4 regions of the Laceyella putida genome follow, and region 2 is predicted to be linked to each of the others. Evidence: riboswitches for the same ligand, from Rfam matches in the RefSeq annotation. Region 2 holds a riboswitch; each other region holds the start of a gene.
The links. A riboswitch is a leader RNA that binds a small molecule or an ion and turns the genes downstream of it on or off. The one in region 2 is predicted to bind S-adenosylmethionine.

Region 1 (4,438 bases), on a different contig from region 2:
CGGGATGCGTTTCAAGGGATGCTGGCCCCGACGCATAAGAAAATCCGTATTTTGGCCCTGAACAGCCTTCAGGGCTGTTTTTTTGTGCAATAAAACACCACGGCCACGTGATGTTTATAATAGTGTCATTATCCTGATTCATTTAACGGCTGATCTTTAAATGCGAGGGGTGCAACGAAACGAGACGTTTCCTTTTTGGCGCGCGATGGAAAACCCGGAATTTCAACAGCTAAGTTAAGATGGAAAATAATTGAAAAATCCCTCTTTCTGAATTATAATTCAAGTGTGAAACATATCATATTCGTTATTTCTTTTATTGTTGCAACATAAGTATCGCAATTTCAAAAAAAGAGGAGGATTTTCAGTGTTTATGCTGCATCTGCAAGGCAAGGTTGCACACGTGTTGCCGTTTGTGGGGGAGTTGCAACAGAAGCCGCATGTGTCGGTTGTGGAAGCGGAGATGGAAAGGGAAGGGGATCAGGTGGAACTGTCGCTGATGGTTGACCATCAGCCGAGGAAGCGCGTGCGGATCCTCCGACTGCATACCGAATCGGGGCAAGTGGTTTCCATTCCGTTGTTGGATATGATGCAGGTGGAGTGGGAAGAGGGGAAGCATCTTTTCTGCGGACGGTCGTTTGACATTTTCGGATCATCGGGCGGGGGAGGGTAAGGCATGGCGGAAATCTGTTTCTGGTATGATCGGGAAAAAGCGCGCTTGGTGGTCCGTCATTGCGCCAGTGGAGAAAAGCGCGTGATTCATAAACTGCAGCGGATGACTTGGTTTCTCCATACATATGGGATGACATTGGAAGAGGTGGCCAGGCCCCGCTATGGGGAGGATCGGCTGCATCTCTTCAAGCGGATGCAAGTGCTTGATCAGTCCGAAGGGTCGAAAGAGGAGTGAAGGCAAGGTGTTGTTGGTCTCGGCGGTGCTCACTATCCTAGGGGGCTTGGGTTCCGTGTATTATGTGGAATTTTTGGGCAGATGGGTGGAAGAAGAGCGGGTGGGCAAGAAGGAAGTGAGCCTCAGTGTGTTGGTGGGATTGTGCTTCCATTTCATTGTGGTGGCCATCGGTTTGGGATTGCAAGCGGCGGGGTCCGTCCGCCCGGAATCGGTGCTGTGGATTTATCATGGCGGTGTGATGCTGTCACTGTGCGCCAGTGCCGGGGTGGTCATTTGGTTGCGGTTGCGCGGGAAATGGAGTTGACAACGGCGATCGGGCAAGTGGCCCAACCGACGGTCCCGCGGATGGGTTTCTCCGGTTAATGTTTGTTCACAATTTGGTCACAGGCGGTTAAGAAAGATTTAATCTCTGTTTATCCGGTGTTTATGGCTGTGCGCTAAGATTTGACATGGATGCGAGATCGAAAGGAGAGACAAAGAAGAATGAAATTGGAAGCAGCTTACGGTCCATTGTTCCTGCGGATTGGACTGGGTCTGATCTTTATCGTTCATGGTGCGCAGAAGTTGATGGGCATGGAACAGACCATCGGCTTTTTCGGCAGCGTCGGAATTCCCGCCGCCTCCCTCACCGCGTATGTCGTGGCCGGTGTGGAAGTGCTGATCGGCATTGCCTTTATCCTGGGTCTGTTCACTTCCATCGCCTCGGTTTTGGCCGCAGTGGTGATGGCGGGAGCCATTTTGTTTGTGAAAGGATCGAAAGGGTTCGCCGGAGGGTATGAGTTTGACCTGTTGATCCTGCTCACGGCCTTATCCCTGCTCTTCACGGGGCCCGGGGCGCTCAGGATGCCCATCGGCAAGAACTGAGTCATCGTTTCCCTCTCCTGATGCCTGTTGAATCGACACCGCGATGGAGCCTTAAGGGTCTTGTGATCCTTGGGGCTTTTTTTGAGCTGCGAATTTTTGTTGTTTTTCAAAGTCTGTTGCTGAAGCTCATGCCATTGGGAACGGGGGTAATATTTCCACTCTCTACACTTGGGCATATCCAGCTTCGAGTGATCCTAACCGCAATTCCGCGTATGTGTCCAAAGCATCTATGGCCCTATGGTCCGTGGCAAGGGATTGGGGAGAATATTTCTTCTCTTTCCCCTTTTTTCTTATATGGGGTGGATGTAGCGAACGTCGATTTTGGCATCATCTGCCCAAGAAAGGGCGGCAAAATCGGTCGATGCTACCACTACCCGCAAATGGATGCGATGATGCACCATAAAGGAAAATAGTTGACGAACAATTCTAAATCAATTACAATAAAGTAGATCGAAATACTATGGATTTTCTCTTATCCAGAGTGGCGGAGGGACTGGCCCGATGATGCCCGGCAACCCTGGTATTTATACCGAAAGGTGCTAATTCCTGTAGGGATTTTTTGTCTCTAGAAGATAAGAGGAGGGCAATGTATATCAAAGTCTCTTCTCTGGATAAGGGGAGGAGGCTTTTTTATATCGTTGAATTTTACAATGGGAGGAAAAAAATGAGCGATCAAAAAAATTACGTCTTGAAACCATTTCGGTACACGGTGGACAGGTTCCTGATCCAACTTCTAATTCGCGCGCCGTTCCTATTTATCAAACGACGTCTTATGTTTTTAATGATGCCGAGCATGCTGCGAATTTATTTGCATTAAAGGAATTCGGAAACATTTATACACGAATTATGAACCCGACGCAAGATGTATTTGAAAAAAGGGTAGCTGAATTAGAAGGCGGTGTAGGCGCACTCGCTACTAGTTCGGGTCAATCAGCGATCACCTATTCGATTTTGAACATTGCAAAAGCGGGAGATGAAATCGTCTCATCAAGTCATTTGTATGGGGGAACGTATAACTTGTTCCGCCACACTTTGGCAAAATTGGGCATTTCGGTAAAATTCGTTGACCAAACAAATCCGGAAAATTTCCGCAACGCCATCACGGATAAAACAAAGGCAGTTTTTGCCGAAATAATCGGGAATCCCCATTTAGATGTTTTAGATATTGAAGCGGTCGCAAAAGTGGCCCATGAAGCTGGGATTCCGTTAATTGTAGACAACACCTTTGCTACTCCTTATCTTTGCCGCCCATTTGAATTTGGTGCTGACATTATTGTCCATTCTGCAACGAAGTTTATTGGAGGACATGGAACCACCATTGGCGGAATTATCGTCGATTCTGGCAAATTTGATTGGACGAACGGGAAATTTCCAGATTTGACCGAACCTGATCCAAGTTATCATGGGGTTAGTTATACGGAAGCAGTAGGATCTCTTGCCTATATCATTAAAGCTCGTGTCCAACTGCTTCGCGACCTGGGTGCTGCCATATCTCTTTTTAATTCATTCTTGTTTCTTCAAGGATTAGAAACGCTTCATCTGAGAATGCAACGCCACAGCGAAAACGCGCTAAAAGTTGCAGAATATTTGAATTAGCACGAATTGGTTGAATGGGTCAACCACCCTGGTTTAGAAAGTCATTCTTCCTTTGAAAAAGCGCAAAAATATTTGCCAAAAGGACAAGGAGCCATCTTTACCTTTGGAATTAAAGGCGGATTGGAATCTGGGAAGAAATTCATAGAAAACCTGACACTGTTTTCTCATTTAGCCAATGTGGGCGATGCGAAGTCATTGGTGATTCATCCAGCGAGCACGACTCATCAACAGCTAACCGAAGAGGAGCAAAGAGCTTCAGGGGTTACTCCTGAACTGATTCGTTTATCCATTGGTATTGAAGCGGTTGAAGACATCATTCAAGATCTGGAGCAGGCACTGGTGAAAAGTCAAAGCGTGTAGCTATGGATATGGGCTTCAACAATAAAATAAAGAAAGGGGTGAATGACAGTGCCTATCAAAATACCAGATAAGCTACCAGTAAATGAAATTCTCAATAATGAAAATATTTTTGTCATAGATGAAAGGCGTGCCTTTCATCAAGATATTCGCCCGCTTAGAATGGTTATTCTAAATTTGATGCCAACCAAAATTGAAACGGAGACACAACTCCTTCGTTTGCTCGGGAATTCACCCCTACAAATTGAAATTAGTTTCATCTATCCAACAACCCATACCTCCAAAAACACACCAGCAAAACATCTATCAACATTTTATAAAACATTTGATGAGATCAGGCATCAAAAATATGATGGAATGATTATTACAGGAGCTCCTGTAGAACACCTGGAATACGAAAAGGTGGACTACTGGGAAGAATTGAAGCGAATAATGGATTGGAAAATAAAAAATGTTACTTCAACTTTTCATATTTGTTGGGGCGCTCAGGCCGCTCTTTACCATCATTACGGTATTCCAAAGTATCCTTTAAAGGAAAAAAAAACTGTTTGGTGTGTTCCCACATACGATTACCAAGATAAATACCAAACTGCTTCGTGGCTTTGACGACTATTTCTTTGTTCCGCAATCCCGTCATACCGATATCCGCAAAGAAGATATCGAAAAAATAGGAGATTTGGAGATTTTATCTGAATCTGAAGAGGCGGGTATTTTCAT
Region 2 (4,438 bases):
TGATCATTGATGTGAAGGGAGCGGTGCATAAGCCGGGAATTTATCATTTTGCCGGAGAGGCGAGGGTTTATGAGGCGCTTAAGCGCGCGGGTGGAGCGAGAGAGGAGGCGGACTTGAGCAAGGTGAATTTGGCGGAGCCGCTTCGAGATGGGATGGTGTTGTATATCCCGAAACAAGGGGAGGAACCGGCATCATTTCCCGGAGGGGGTGTAGCCGCATCAGAGACGTCCGGCGGGAAAATCAATGTGAATACGGCGACCGCGGAAGAATTGGACCAGTTAAATGGGATCGGGCCAAGCAAAGCGGAGGCCATTGTTCGCTATCGTGAGGAACATGGTCCGTTCCGGTCGGTGGAGGAGATCGCGCAAGTTCCTGGCATTGGCGAGAAGACGGTGGAGAAGTTTCGTGAGCAAATCGTGCTGAATTGAAAAAGCGACCCAGGTTATCCTGAGTCGCCAAGTGCAGGTCGATGAACTGTTTTTCATCAAGCGCTCCCATTTCTTTCAAGATCCGCATGAATAAAGTGGGACAGGCTTATTTTGCAATGATTTTGCGCACTTTTTCCAATGCGAGATCCAATTCTGCTTGCGTGATGGTGAGTGGTGGCGCAAAGCGGATCGTGTTGTCATGCGTTTCTTTGCAGAGAAGTCCTTCTTGCATCAGGGCTTCACAGTATGGACGCGCCGCTTCATGCAATTCCATGCCGATGAAGAGGCCTTTTCCGCGCACTTCTTTGATGATGGGGTTCTCTATTTTGCGCAGCTCGTTGATAAAGTACTCGCCCAATTCGCGGGAACGGGTCGGGAGCTCTTCTTCTAACAACACATCCAATGCGGCAATGGCCACGGCGCAAGCGAGCGGGTTACCGCCAAAGGTGGAGCCGTGCGAACCCGGTTCAAAAACACCCATGATTTCTTTGTCGGCGGCGACAGCGGAAATAGGCATGACTCCGCCACCCAGAGCTTTACCCATGATATACATGTCAGGCTTCACGCCTTCCCAATCACAGGCGAAGAGTTGTCCCGTCCGTCCGAAGCCGGTTTGGATCTCATCGGCGATAAAGAGGACATTGTTCTCCCGACAGATTTCACGCGCTTCGCTCAAGAAACCTTCTGGAGGGACAATCACGCCTGCTTCCCCTTGGATCGGCTCCAACATGAAGGCGGCCGTGTTTGGGGTGATCGCTGCTTTAAGCGCTTCCAGATCGCCATAAGGAATCACTTTAAACCCTGGGGTGAGAGGACCGAAACCACGCTTGTATTCATCGTTGGAAGACAGGGAGACGGCGGTGATGGTGCGTCCGTGGAAGTTGTCTTCACATACGATGATTTCCGCTTGGTTGTCAGCGATCTTTTTCACATTGTATGCCCAGCGGCGCGCCGCTTTAATGGCTGTTTCAACCGCTTCCGCGCCAGTGTTCATCGGGAGGACCATTTCTTTGCCGGTCAGTTCTGCCACTTTTTCATAGAACGCTCCCAATTGATCATTGTGGAAGGCGCGGGAAGTGAGCGTGACTTTATCCGCTTGATCCTTCAGGGCTTGAATGAGGCGCGGATGACGGTGACCGTGGTTGAGTGCGGAGTAAGCGCTTAACATATCCATGTAACGATTGCCATCCGCATCTTCCACCCATACTCCCTCCGCTTTGGAAATCACGATCGGCAGTGGATGATAGTTCTTCGCTCCAAATTTATCCGTAAGCTCGATCAATGCTTTGTTTTTAGACATGGATGGTGAACCCCCTTTTAATTTGCCAATCAACCTCATTTTAGGGAATAAAGAGAGCGAAATCAATGAAATGTATACTATTTCACTTACCCGTATAAATAACACGCTTGACGAATAGAAAATGAGTAGGTATAATCAACTTAAGATTGCTGAAAAACAATGGAATCGTGAAAATATGAATATTTATTCTCTTATCAAGAGCGGTGGAGGGACTGGCCCGATGAAGCCCGGCAACCTCGGTGAGCATGTTTCACCGGAAGGTGCCAATTCCTGCAGAACGGAAGTTCTGAGAGATAAGAGAAGATGGTCGCTCAGCCAGAAGAACCTCTTCTCTTATCGAGAAGAGGTTTTTTATTTAAGATTGCCATACAGGGGAGGAAGCACCGATGAGAATAGAAACAAAGTTGGCGCAAATGGGAAACAAAAGGGAACGAAAAACAGGAGCGGTGAACTTTCCTATTTATTTTTCGACGGCCTATGAACATGTTGATGGCGTAAGCACGGGGTATGATTATGCACGTGCTTCCAACCCGACAAGGGAAGTCTTGGAGGAAAGCGTGGCCCAATTGGAAGAAGGCGATGGTGGGTTTGCCTGCAGTTCGGGGATGGCGGCGATTCACACCTTGATGGGACTGTTTGGTCAAGGCGACCATTTGATCGTTTCCTTCGATCTTTATGGCGGGACGTATCGCTTGTTTGAAAAAGTGATGACACGGTACGGGTGTTCCTTCACTTATGTGGATTTGCGTGAGTTAGAGGACATTCGGCGGGCCATTCAGCCGAATACCAAAGCGATTTTCATAGAATCGCCAACCAATCCGCTGATGTGCGTGACGGATATTGAGGCGGTATGCAAGCTGGCCAAGGCCCACGGGTTATTAACCATTGTTGACAACACGTTTATGACGCCTTTTTTGCAACGACCCCTTACCTTGGGCGCCGATATCGTGTTTCATAGCGCGACCAAGTATTTGGGCGGGCATAACGACGTTTTGGCGGGCTTGATCGTAACCAAAGGCGAAGCGCTTACGGAGCAGGTTGCCTTTTTGCAAAAGGCGATTGGCGCGGTCTTGGGACCCTTGGACTGTTGGTTGTTGATGAGGGGGATGAAAACCCTGGCGCTTCGCATGAGGCAACATCAAGCCAACGCGCAGGCGATTGCGGCGTTTTTGCATAACCATCCCGCCATTGAAACTGTGTTTTATCCGGCATTGGATGTGCGGAGCAAAACCTTGCTTGATGCGCAAGCGGATGGTTATGGTGGTATGTTGTCATTCCGCTTGAAACGAAAAGAGTGGGTGCAACCAGTTCTCAACTCTTTGAAGATTATCACTTTTGCCGAAAGTCTTGGTGGAGTGGAGAGTTTGATCACTTATCCGGCGACGCAAACCCATGCCGATATTCCGGTCGAGATCAGGGAGAAAGTGGGCGTATGTGACCGATTGTTGCGTTTGTCCGTGGGAATTGAACATGGAGAAGACTTGATTGCCGATTTGGCGCAAGCATTGGCACAAGTGGGGTGATTGGGCGGAGTCGCCTAAAAGAGGAGAGGAAACTCCGTCAACCCCGCAAATACGCTCGTTAAGAAGAGGAGAGGAAACTCTGCCAAGCGGAGTATAGTCCTTCTAACCTCGCAAATTACGCTCGCTAAGAAGGACTTATATGAAAGGATGAGGATGAGATGAGATTTGAAACCAAACTGTTGCACAATGGAAATGAGATTGATCCATATACGGGAGCGGCCAGCATCCCTATGTACCAAGCGTCGACCTTTCATCAATTTTCGATCGATCAACCGGGAGAATTTGATTACGCCCGTTCGGGCAATCCCACCCGCAAAGCGCTCGAAGAGACCATCGCCCAGCTGGAAGGAGGGTGTAAAGGCTTTGCTTTCGCCTCTGGCATGGCGGCCATCTCAACGGTTTTTCTTCTCTTCTCGCGCGGTGACCACCTGATTGTCTCCCAAGACGTGTACGGCGGCACCTACCGCGTGCTGACCAAGGTGTTTGAGCGGATGGGCATTGAAACGAGCTTTGTGGACACAACGGATCTGGAACAAGTGGTTCAGGCCATCCAGCCCCATACCAAAGCGATCTATATCGAGACGCCATCCAATCCGTTGCTCAAGGTGACGGACATCAGAGGGATTGTCAACATCGCCCAAGCGCATGGTTTCCGCACGATTGTGGACAACACCTTCCTTACCCCGTATTTCCAACGCCCGTTCAGTTTGGGTGTGGATATCGTCATCCATAGCGCGACGAAATTCATTGCGGGGCACAGCGATGTGATCGCGGGATTGGTTGTGGTCAAAGATGAAGACTTGGCAGAAGAATTGTCATTGTTGCAAAACTCATTCGGGGCGATTCTGGGTGTGCATGATGCCTGGTTGGTGCTGAGAGGGATCAAAACGCTGAAAGCGCGGATGGAGTTGTCTACGCGAAGCGCGGAAAAAGTCGCCTTGTGGCTGCAACAGCATCCGGGTGTGGAGCGGGTGTACTACACCGGGTTGCCGTCCCATGAAGGCCACTATTTGCAAGATGCGCAAGCCAGCGGGCACGGAGCGGTCCTATCTTTTGACCTGGGCAGCAAAGAACGGGTGCGCCAGCTGTTGGATCATGTCAAGTTGCCGATCGTGGCGGTCAGCCTGGGCGCAGTTGAAAGCATCTTATCTTATCCCGCGCTGATGTCCCACGCTTCCATGCCGCCA
Region 3 (4,438 bases), on a different contig from region 2:
CCGATAACAGATAAGTCAACTCGCCCAATCGTTCAGTCAACTTTTCCTGGCCCCATAAGAGCCGGCTTTCCGTGCCAAACACGAGAGACGTTTTCGCCGGATTGTAGTTTAACACCACACTTTTCACTTGAGGCAGTCGTTTCGTCACTTCCCGCACAAAGGCTTCTTCCTCAGGAAATGTTTTCGTCCGCGTGACAAGCACTAATTGCACCTCTTCCATGGCAAAAGCAATCCGTCCCACTAGATGCCTTAACGTGCCCCGATGTTTCCGCTCGTCGTAAATGTCTATTCCCAACTCTTCCACAATCCGTCTCGCTTCACTTAACGTTTGGTTAAGGAGGGGATGTTGGACCATGCATTCACTCACATCCACCAAGCGGTGAGAAGCGGCGGAAAACATCCCCATGGCCACTTGGGTGCCAATCTGCCGCAATGGGAGTTGCGCCTTGTTGCGGTAGGACCACGGCTCATCCATCGTAATCGTCTCCCTGATCGGCAGGTCCCTCAAGCCGGCGTATCGGGCAAAGCTCTCCGCGACCAACTCCCGTTTTAAGCGTTTCTGCATCCGCCGGTCAATATGTTGCAATTGGCACCCGCCACACTCCCGATACACCGGACAGGGCGGTTCCACCCGATAAGCCGATTTTTTCTTTACCTTTAACAGTTTGGCTTTGGCAAACTTGGTTTCCACCTGCGTTACCCGAGCCACAACCGTTTCACCCGGCACCGCGCCTTCCACAAAGACCACTTGCTTTTGATAGTGACCCATGCCTTCCCCATTGATGCCAATCCGGCGGATCGGGACTTCGATCACCTCTCCCCGTTTCAGGCGAATCTGTTTTCCTTGTTTGGTCGACTTGTTCATCCAACGTTTTCCTTTCCTTCTGATAGGTCCACTAAATCTATTGTACCCGAAATAATTTTTAAGCGCAGGAAAAAGGAATGTTCATTGGTAATATGGTGTTACCATCCTGACAGATGGAATCATCCCACACAGTCGTCCCTAAAAAAGACGGCCACCCAAGGCGCCGCCTTTTTGCTAACACTTATTTCACCCCAGCCGCCGCCTTCGCGAACGGAACCACATCTGCGGCGAAAAGCGCTTCGCCACCCAGCACAGGGCGATTGATCACTCGCGTCGTCTGCCAGCCCAACTCTTTAAACAGCTCGCTTTCTCCATCTTTCTCCAACCCCCTGGCGATAAAAGCCAACCAAGTGGTCTCTTCCTCCCGCTTCGTTTCCCATGCGTATACGGCCACGCCGGCCTTCTTCAAACGTTCGATCGCTTTGGTCGCCGACCCCTGAAGCGAAGAAATCTCCAAGAAATGAAAGCGGAGGCCGCCTTCGCTCGCCCCATCCAACAATGGACATCGCACAGCCTTGGTTAAGGATTGTCCCGACACCCGCCCCAAATTGCACAAGTCTTCCACCACGGCACTGGCTGTTGGCTTCTCACCGGCCCCTTGTCCAATCAAAGTCAGGTCTTGGATAAAGTCCCCTTCAACGTGGACCGCATTGTACACATCATTCACGCTCGCCAATGGATGGTTGAGCGGGAGCAAGGTCGGATAAACGCAACACGCTACGGGGCCATTCTCGCCAAATTGCTCAGCGGAAGCGAGCAACTTGATCGCAAATCCCAGCTGATGGGCAAGGGATAATTCGACAGGGGTCACATCCGTGATGCCTTGCCGCTGAATTTCATCCACAGTCACGCACACATCAAAAGAGAGTCGGGACAAGATGGACAACTTATGGGCGGCATCGATTCCCTCCACATCTGCCGTCGGGTCCGCTTCGGCATACCCTTTTTGTTGCGCTTCCGATAATACGTCCTCATAAGTACGACCTTCTTCCTTCATCTTAGTTAAAATAAAGTTGGTCGTTCCATTTAAAATGCCTGAAACCTTGTAAATGCGATTGGCTTTCAAGAAATGGGAAACGGTGCCGATGATCGGAATGCCTCCGCCCACACTGGCTTCATACGACAATTGCACCCCATGCCGCTTCGCCCATTCCCGCAATTCTTCTCCATGGCGAGCCAATAGCTCCTTATTGGCGGAAACAATATGGCACCCTTTTTCCATCGCTTGTCGCAAATAGGTACGGGTTGGCTCCACTCCACCCATCACTTCGATGACCACATCAATCTCACGCGCCAATACATCTTCAAAACGAGACGTCAACAAAGCTTGTACCCCTTCAAGCTGCCGGTCTTTATGGATGTTGCGCACCAAAATCGCCTCAACCGTTACCAACATTCCTGTACGCCTAGCGATCACGTCCTGATTGCTCTGGATCATCTTCCATACTCCAGTCCCTACCGTTCCCAAGCCAAGTAGAGCCACTCGTACCTGTTTCATCCCAATCCCTCCAAATAGGTAATAAATATAAAAAACCCTCTTCTGGATAAGAAGAGGGTTTTTACACGCGGCCAAAACCATTCCCCTTATCTCTCAGTGCCTTCAACATGCACTGCAGGATTTGGCACCTTCCGGTAAATACACACCGAGGTTGCCGGGCTTCATCGGGCCAGTCCCTCCGCCGCTCTTGATAAGAAAAGAAAAACTGTTAATATCAATTTTCCGATATTTTAATACATTATGGTCCAATATAGGAATATTGTCAACATTGAAATGAGACAACTTCCTATATGATCCGATTGCGCAATATGCCCAACCGTTCTATCTCCAGTTCCACCACATCGCCCGGCTGCAGATAAGGATGGATCTCCTCGCCCAATTCCAACAGGCAACCCGTGCCAACCGTTCCCGACCCGATGACATCCCCGGGGACCAGTTCGCACTCCGCCGAAGCCCGTTCAATCATTTGCGCAAAGGTCCAATGCAAATCCTTCACATTCCCCCGGGAAAGCTCTTTTCCGTTGACACGCGCGCTCATTGACAGTGCCCAGTGTTCACCTTCGCGACAATCCTCCAACTCATCCGTTGTCACCAAATAGGGGCCCAGTGATGTGGCAAAGTCTTTTCCTTTCGCCGGTCCGAGGCCGACCGCCATTTCTTGCCGTTGCACATCCCGCGCACTCCAATCATTCATGATCATGAACCCTGCGATATGGGAAAGCGCCTCGCTCCGGGCGATGTTTTTGCCTTTTTTGCCGATGACGCAGGCGATTTCCAATTCATAATCCAATTGTTCGGTATAAGCCGGTTTTTTTAGGGACATCTCCGTTCCAACCACGGCCCGATGGTTGGAAAAATAAAAAACGGGAATCTCATACCATTCGGGCACCATCTTCAACCCCCGCTTTTGGCGGCAGGTCAAAACATGGGCCTCAAACGCGTAAAAATCGCGCAAACTGGTCGGCAACGGAAGGGGCGAAAACAGATCCACCTCTTTTAAACTTAAGGCAACCGGTTCCCCTTCCACCTTCAAATTCAACCAATCTCTCTGCCCCAAAGCGGAATCCAACTGCTGCAAAAAGTGGCGCTCCGATTCACTCCGCTCCAGATAGGTGAGCATATCCGTGGCGAGACGGTAAGGAAAGACGAGGTTTTGCTTCATCTCCAAATACGACTGGGCCAACCCGACGTCGATCACATGGCCGTCCCGCACCCAACCCAAACGCGCCAACACTCCATCCTGTGCCTGAATATTGAGTTCATCCGCTTTAACCATATAGGTAACCAACTTCATCCGCATTTCCCTCCTTCCATTTACAATATTCCAAGGTCGCTCCATTTAGCAAGCGGTTTCACCCCGCCCATGCGTTGCCGGAGCAAAAAGAAAAACAGACTTCGTCACAAAGTCTGTAAAATGGAGGTTTTCGCTTTTAATGTCTCTCTAACGATTTGTTTGCTGGCATCCACCGACATCAACGACTCAAACCGCTCTTTCATCCGCCCCACTTGGATCGGCGAATCGAACAGTTTGGCCACTTGCAAGCGGATGGTGGATGGACGCGTAATCATGGCCACCCGGTGATGCAGGAGATACTGTTGATTCGCTTCTTCCTGCCCTGGGAAGGCCTCAAACAACAGCATGGGCAACCGTTTGGATATCGCTTCGCTAATCGTCAATCCGCCCGGTTTGGTAACCAATAGATCCGCCGCGGACATCCATAAGGGGATATCGGTTCGAAACCCTTCAATCCGTATATGCGGCGCGGTAAACTGCCGGGTCAACCGTTCATGCAGCGTCCGATTCTTGCCCGCCAAAACGACAAACTGCAGATGGGTTAAGCTTTGCAACTCATTCACAATCTGCTCTAATGGACCTAGACCGGTACCTCCGCCCATTATGAGAACCACCGGACGATGGGAAGACAACCCCAACCGACGGCAGGCCTCTTGTTTGGAGACATACTCATAAAAAGACGGATGAACCGGAATTCCCGTTTCAACCAAAGTGAGTCCCGTTTTCCACTGAATCCGCTCAAATTGATCCTGGTTGGGCAACCTTTTGGGGACACACAGGA
Region 4 (4,438 bases), on a different contig from region 2:
CTCGCCTTTCAGTTCATAAGCCACTTTGTTTTTCCGGGGAAGGGCATTCAACTTGATCTCCAACCCCAACTTTTCTTTCAATTGCTCTTTGATGGAAATGGCCACATTGCTCCGCTGATCGTTAAAACAAAGCATGACAATGGAATCCGGCGGGCGGGACAAGCCCAATTCCTTCAAGCCTTTATTGAAATACGCCTGGGCCAAGGCCGTATCGTGCTTGACAATCTCCCCGCCGGCAAGCTTGCGGAAAGATTGGGCCCCTTCTGTCATGGCGGGCGGAATCAACGCCCCTGCCGGTTTGGATCCATCTTTCAATACGGTTTCCACGATTTCGTTGCGGTCGACCGCCAAGCTGATCGCGCGCCGGATATTCGCATTCTTGAAAAATGATTTGGTTTCGTTCATCAGCAAATATTGGGAAGAAGCCAATTCCAGGTTAGTATAATCCTTGGTTTGCTTATAGGCGTAAACAAACTCGGAATCGATTTTGGTCGTGTCAGCCTCTCCGGCATTGTACAGATTGATCCTTTTGGACGTTTCCGCCTGGACGACCACGTCAACCTGTTGAAGCTGAACGGTATCCCGGTCCCAATAGGTTTCATTTTTGACCAAAGTCACTTGTGTCGGCGTGATGGATTGGATGATGAACGGACCGTTATAAACCATTTTGTCCGGGGTTTTTGTGTACTCATCCTTATACTTTTCCACAATGTCTTTTCGTAGCGGAAAATAGGTGGATTGCGTGGTCAAGCTCAAAAAGTGGTGTTCCGGTTGTTTCAACCGCACCTCCAGCGTTTTTTCATCAAGCGCCTTCACTTTCACTTGACTTGCCGATCCGGTGCCTTTGTTGTATTCCTCCGCACCGGCGATGGGATAAAGAATATAGGCGTACTCCGATTTGGTTTTCGGGTCTAACGCCCGCTTCCAGGCGTATTCAAAATCATGCGCCGTCACCGGCTCTTCGTCACTCCATTCAGCGTCATCACGCAATTTGAACGTGTACGTTTTTTTGTCCGGGCTGATCTTCACCTCTTCGGCCATTCCGTTGACGAGGCGATTGTTCGGTCCCAGTCGCATCAATCCTTCATTCACGTTGTACAAGACGTTCCAAGAAACGATATCCACATACTTGGCGCTGTCCAAGCTGGAAATCTGATTGCTTTCAGTAATGCGCAATATTTTGTTTTCGGAAGGGCCCTCTTGGGAATCGATCCACGGAATGCTACAGGAAGTTAATAAAGACATGGCCAACATGACAACAAAGATGGTTAAAAAGCCCTTTATCCGCATGATTTCCTCCTTCGAAACAAAGTGAATAATTATACCGATAAATGAATATATTTGATTTTATTCATTCAACACAATAAAGTAAAGTAATTTTGTTATACCAATTTATGATAAAAACATGGATAATTAAGTATTTATTAATAAAATGAAAATAATATTAACAAATCAAGTAAGATCATTCCTGACAAACGGGGACCTGCCCATAATCAAGCGGTCCCCAAAAACAAACAGCCTATCTTCATAACGATCACGTTATAAGAATATAGGCTTTTTTCATTTTCTCCCTCCCCTCGGAGCAGGCCATAGGGAAAGTCTCCGCGTTGGGTAAAGACGGGGGCCGCCGCGCCAAGTCGGCAACCAGTGAAGTGATGGTTGGACGAACAGGAACCTTTTCCTTGTCACGGGAACAGGCAAAGGTCATTGACATTTTAATTTGCAGGCATTATCATTTCACTAATAAATAATATCCGTTATTATTTATCGGATTAATTGATTTAAACAATTGCATACGTTGAAGTCTCTTATTGCGAGAAGGTGGAGGGAATGGCCCGATGAAGCCCAGCAACCGACTGTAATACCATTGTGAAATGGGGCACTCCGTAAGGGGCCGCGGTGAACAGCCGCGCAAGGCACGGTGCTAAATCCTGCAAAAACGTTTGTTTTGCGAGATAAGAGGCAAGGAAATCGTGTTCCGAGCCTCTGATTGAAGGGGCTCTTTTTTATGCCAACCTCCCCCTCATGCGCAATAAAAAGAACATCATTCATTTTCCCATCATTCAGTAAATGGGAAAAAAAGGAGGAGGATTTTTCATGAATAGTTTCAAGTCATTTTTGATCATTCTGATGACGGCTGCGCTCCTGGTGGCCGGCTGCGCCAATGAGCAAGATCGCGTCGCCCGGCAAAAAAACAACCATCCTGCGGGACAGATAAAGTCGACATCCCCTGCGGCCGCCTCTGGCGAGATTCCTAACAAGGTTAACAAGCCGTTAAAGATCGCGGCCATCACTCAATTATCCATCGGCACGTTTTCTTCGCAATATATAGCGGGTGTCACCGAACAAGTCAAGGCGTTCGGCGGAGAAGTACAAGTATATAACGCCGACAATGACCTGTCGAAAATGGCCTCATATGTTGACACCGCCGTAAACCAGAAAGTGGATGGCATCCTCTTGGACCATGGCCGAGCAGACGCGTTGGCGCCCAGTGTAAAAAAAGCGGTGGCCGCCGGAATTCCGGTTGTTTCCTTTGACAGTGATCTGGACATTCCGGGCGTCACCGTGATCGACCAAGATGATTACAGCCTAGCTTGGAACTCCCTGCGCACCATGACCCAAGATTTAAACGGAAAAGGAGAGATCGTGTATATCTGGGTGGGGGGTTTTGCACCGATGGAACGCCGCAATGTGATCTATGAAGCTTTTCAAAAACGGTATCCCCATATCAAGGAAGTGGCCCGTTTCGGAAACGCCAGTTCCAACACGGCCCTGGACACGCAATCTCAAATGGAGGCAATTTTAAAAAAATACCCCAACAAAGGGGATATTGACGCGGTGTTTGCGCCTTGGGACGAGTTTGCCAAAGGGGCGACCCGCGCCATTCAACAAGCGGGGCGAACGGAAATCAAGGTATACGGCATTGATCTCAGCGACGAAGATTTGCAATTCATGCAAAGTCTCAACAGCCCTTGGGTGGCCACCGCCGCGACGGACCCAGCAGAAGTGGGTCGGCTTCAGGTTCGATTCCTTTACCAAAAAATCGCCGGTGAATCGACACCGCAAGTGTACAGCATCCAACCCCATTTGGTGGAAAAAAGATGGTTGCCCACCGATCGGAAAGTTTCCATGAAGGATATTGGCAAGGTGATAAACGGATGGGGGCAATCCGATGCCGGAACTTCCCCATGGATGAAAAAATTGACAGAGGCGAATAAAAAATGACGGCATTAACATTAAAGCAAATCTCCAAATCATTTCATAACCATCCCGTCTTGCACCAAGTGGACTTCTCGGTTCAACCCGGGGAAGTCCACGCCCTCATCGGGGTTAACGGGGCCGGGAAAAGCACGTTGGTGAAGATCCTGTCAGGCGACATTCAAAAAGATCACGGATCGATTCGATTGGGTGAGCGTGACCTGGACATCCGCTCACCCATGGACGCCAAGCGGGAAGGGATCAGCATCGTGGTGCAGGAGGTGGACACCGCTCTCATCCCCACCCTTTCCGTGGCCGAAAATGTAACGATCGACGAATGCCTGCACGGCCCTTCCTTCTTTTCTTGGAAAAAGAGAAAACAAACGGCCCGAACACTCCTTTCGGAAGTGGGCATCCATTTGGCTGTGGACAAATTAGTCTCATCCTGCACCTTGGCCGAAAAGCAGATGATTCTGATCGCCCGGGCGATTGCCGGTCAGGTCAAGTTCCTGATATTGGACGAACCGACGGCGCCTTTGAGTGAAGTGGAAACAGCCACACTCTTTCAAGTCATCCGCCGACTGACGGACCGCGGTGTCGGCATCGTCTACATTTCCCACCGCTTAAACGAAATCAAAACCATTTCCGATCGGTTGACCATCCTGCGCGACGGCAAGGTCATCACGACCCAAAACACGAGCGAAATGGAACACGAAGAGATGATTCGCGCAATGCTCGGCAAAACGTTCTCTCCTTCCTCCGCCACGCCACACAAAAAGTTGGGCAAACCCTTAGCGGAAATCAACCAATTTCATGTTCACTCAACCGGCCAAACGCTCTCTCTCACTGTCTATGAAGGGGAAATCGTGGGCATTGCGGGACTGGTTGGAGCAGGCAAAACAGAAACGGCCCGCGCTTTGTTTGGGGCGGACCCCCATGACGGGACGTGGACGATCAAGGGAACCTCCCACCCGATTCAAAATCCGCAACAAGCGATTCGGGCGGGCATCTGTTTGATTCCCGAAGAACGGAGAAAAGAAGGCGTTTTGGTTGATTTCCCCGTCGTACAAAATTTGACACTTCCCAGCATCCGAAAACTTTCTCCCAAGGGTTGGATTAACCGGCGGAAAGAAATCTTGTTCGCTGAAGGGTTGATTGAGCGCTTGGGCATAAAAACCCCCTCCCCCTTCCATTCGGTGCGGCGGCTAAGCGGAGGAAATCAACAGAAAGTATCCATTGG

Region 1: another riboswitch for S-adenosylmethionine. It lies ahead of ACFQNG_RS16185 (homocysteine synthase); the one in region 2 lies ahead of ACFQNG_RS05800 (aminotransferase class I/II-fold pyridoxal phosphate-dependent enzyme).
Region 3: another riboswitch for S-adenosylmethionine. It lies ahead of ACFQNG_RS08460 (homoserine dehydrogenase); the one in region 2 lies ahead of ACFQNG_RS05800 (aminotransferase class I/II-fold pyridoxal phosphate-dependent enzyme).
Region 4: another riboswitch for S-adenosylmethionine. It lies ahead of ACFQNG_RS12740 (sugar ABC transporter substrate-binding protein); the one in region 2 lies ahead of ACFQNG_RS05800 (aminotransferase class I/II-fold pyridoxal phosphate-dependent enzyme).

What each region holds. Positions count from the first base shown of each region.
Region 1 is NZ_JBHTBW010000057.1:33,739-38,176, forward strand. Features, by position in the region: gene ACFQNG_RS16160 (hypothetical protein) at 1-93, shown strand, start outside; gene ACFQNG_RS16165 (hypothetical protein) at 365-670, shown strand; gene ACFQNG_RS16170 (hypothetical protein) at 674-904, shown strand; gene ACFQNG_RS16175 (hypothetical protein) at 912-1,208, shown strand; gene ACFQNG_RS16180 (DoxX family protein) at 1,388-1,768, shown strand; SAM riboswitch class I at 2,238-2,347, shown strand; partial or broken gene ACFQNG_RS16185 (homocysteine synthase) at 2,411-3,724, shown strand; partial or broken gene metA (homoserine O-acetyltransferase MetA) at 3,773-4,438, shown strand, end outside.
Region 2 is NZ_JBHTBW010000015.1:80,644-85,081, reverse strand. Features, by position in the region: gene ACFQNG_RS05810 (helix-hairpin-helix domain-containing protein) at 1-428, shown strand, start outside; gene ACFQNG_RS05805 (ornithine--oxo-acid transaminase) at 535-1,728, opposite strand; SAM riboswitch class I at 1,917-2,028, shown strand; gene ACFQNG_RS05800 (aminotransferase class I/II-fold pyridoxal phosphate-dependent enzyme) at 2,115-3,251, shown strand; gene ACFQNG_RS05795 (aminotransferase class I/II-fold pyridoxal phosphate-dependent enzyme) at 3,410-4,438, shown strand, end outside.
Region 3 is NZ_JBHTBW010000021.1:5,965-10,402, reverse strand. Features, by position in the region: gene rlmD (23S rRNA (uracil(1939)-C(5))-methyltransferase RlmD) at 1-865, opposite strand, end outside; gene ACFQNG_RS08460 (homoserine dehydrogenase) at 1,047-2,363, opposite strand; SAM riboswitch class I at 2,447-2,560, opposite strand; gene ACFQNG_RS08455 (fumarylacetoacetate hydrolase family protein) at 2,650-3,657, opposite strand; gene ACFQNG_RS08450 (MGDG synthase family glycosyltransferase) at 3,762-4,438, opposite strand, start outside.
Region 4 is NZ_JBHTBW010000041.1:1,788-6,225, reverse strand. Features, by position in the region: gene ACFQNG_RS12745 (peptide ABC transporter substrate-binding protein) at 1-1,290, opposite strand, end outside; SAM riboswitch class I at 1,806-1,962, shown strand; gene ACFQNG_RS12740 (sugar ABC transporter substrate-binding protein) at 2,098-3,225, shown strand; gene ACFQNG_RS12735 (sugar ABC transporter ATP-binding protein) at 3,222-4,438, shown strand, end outside.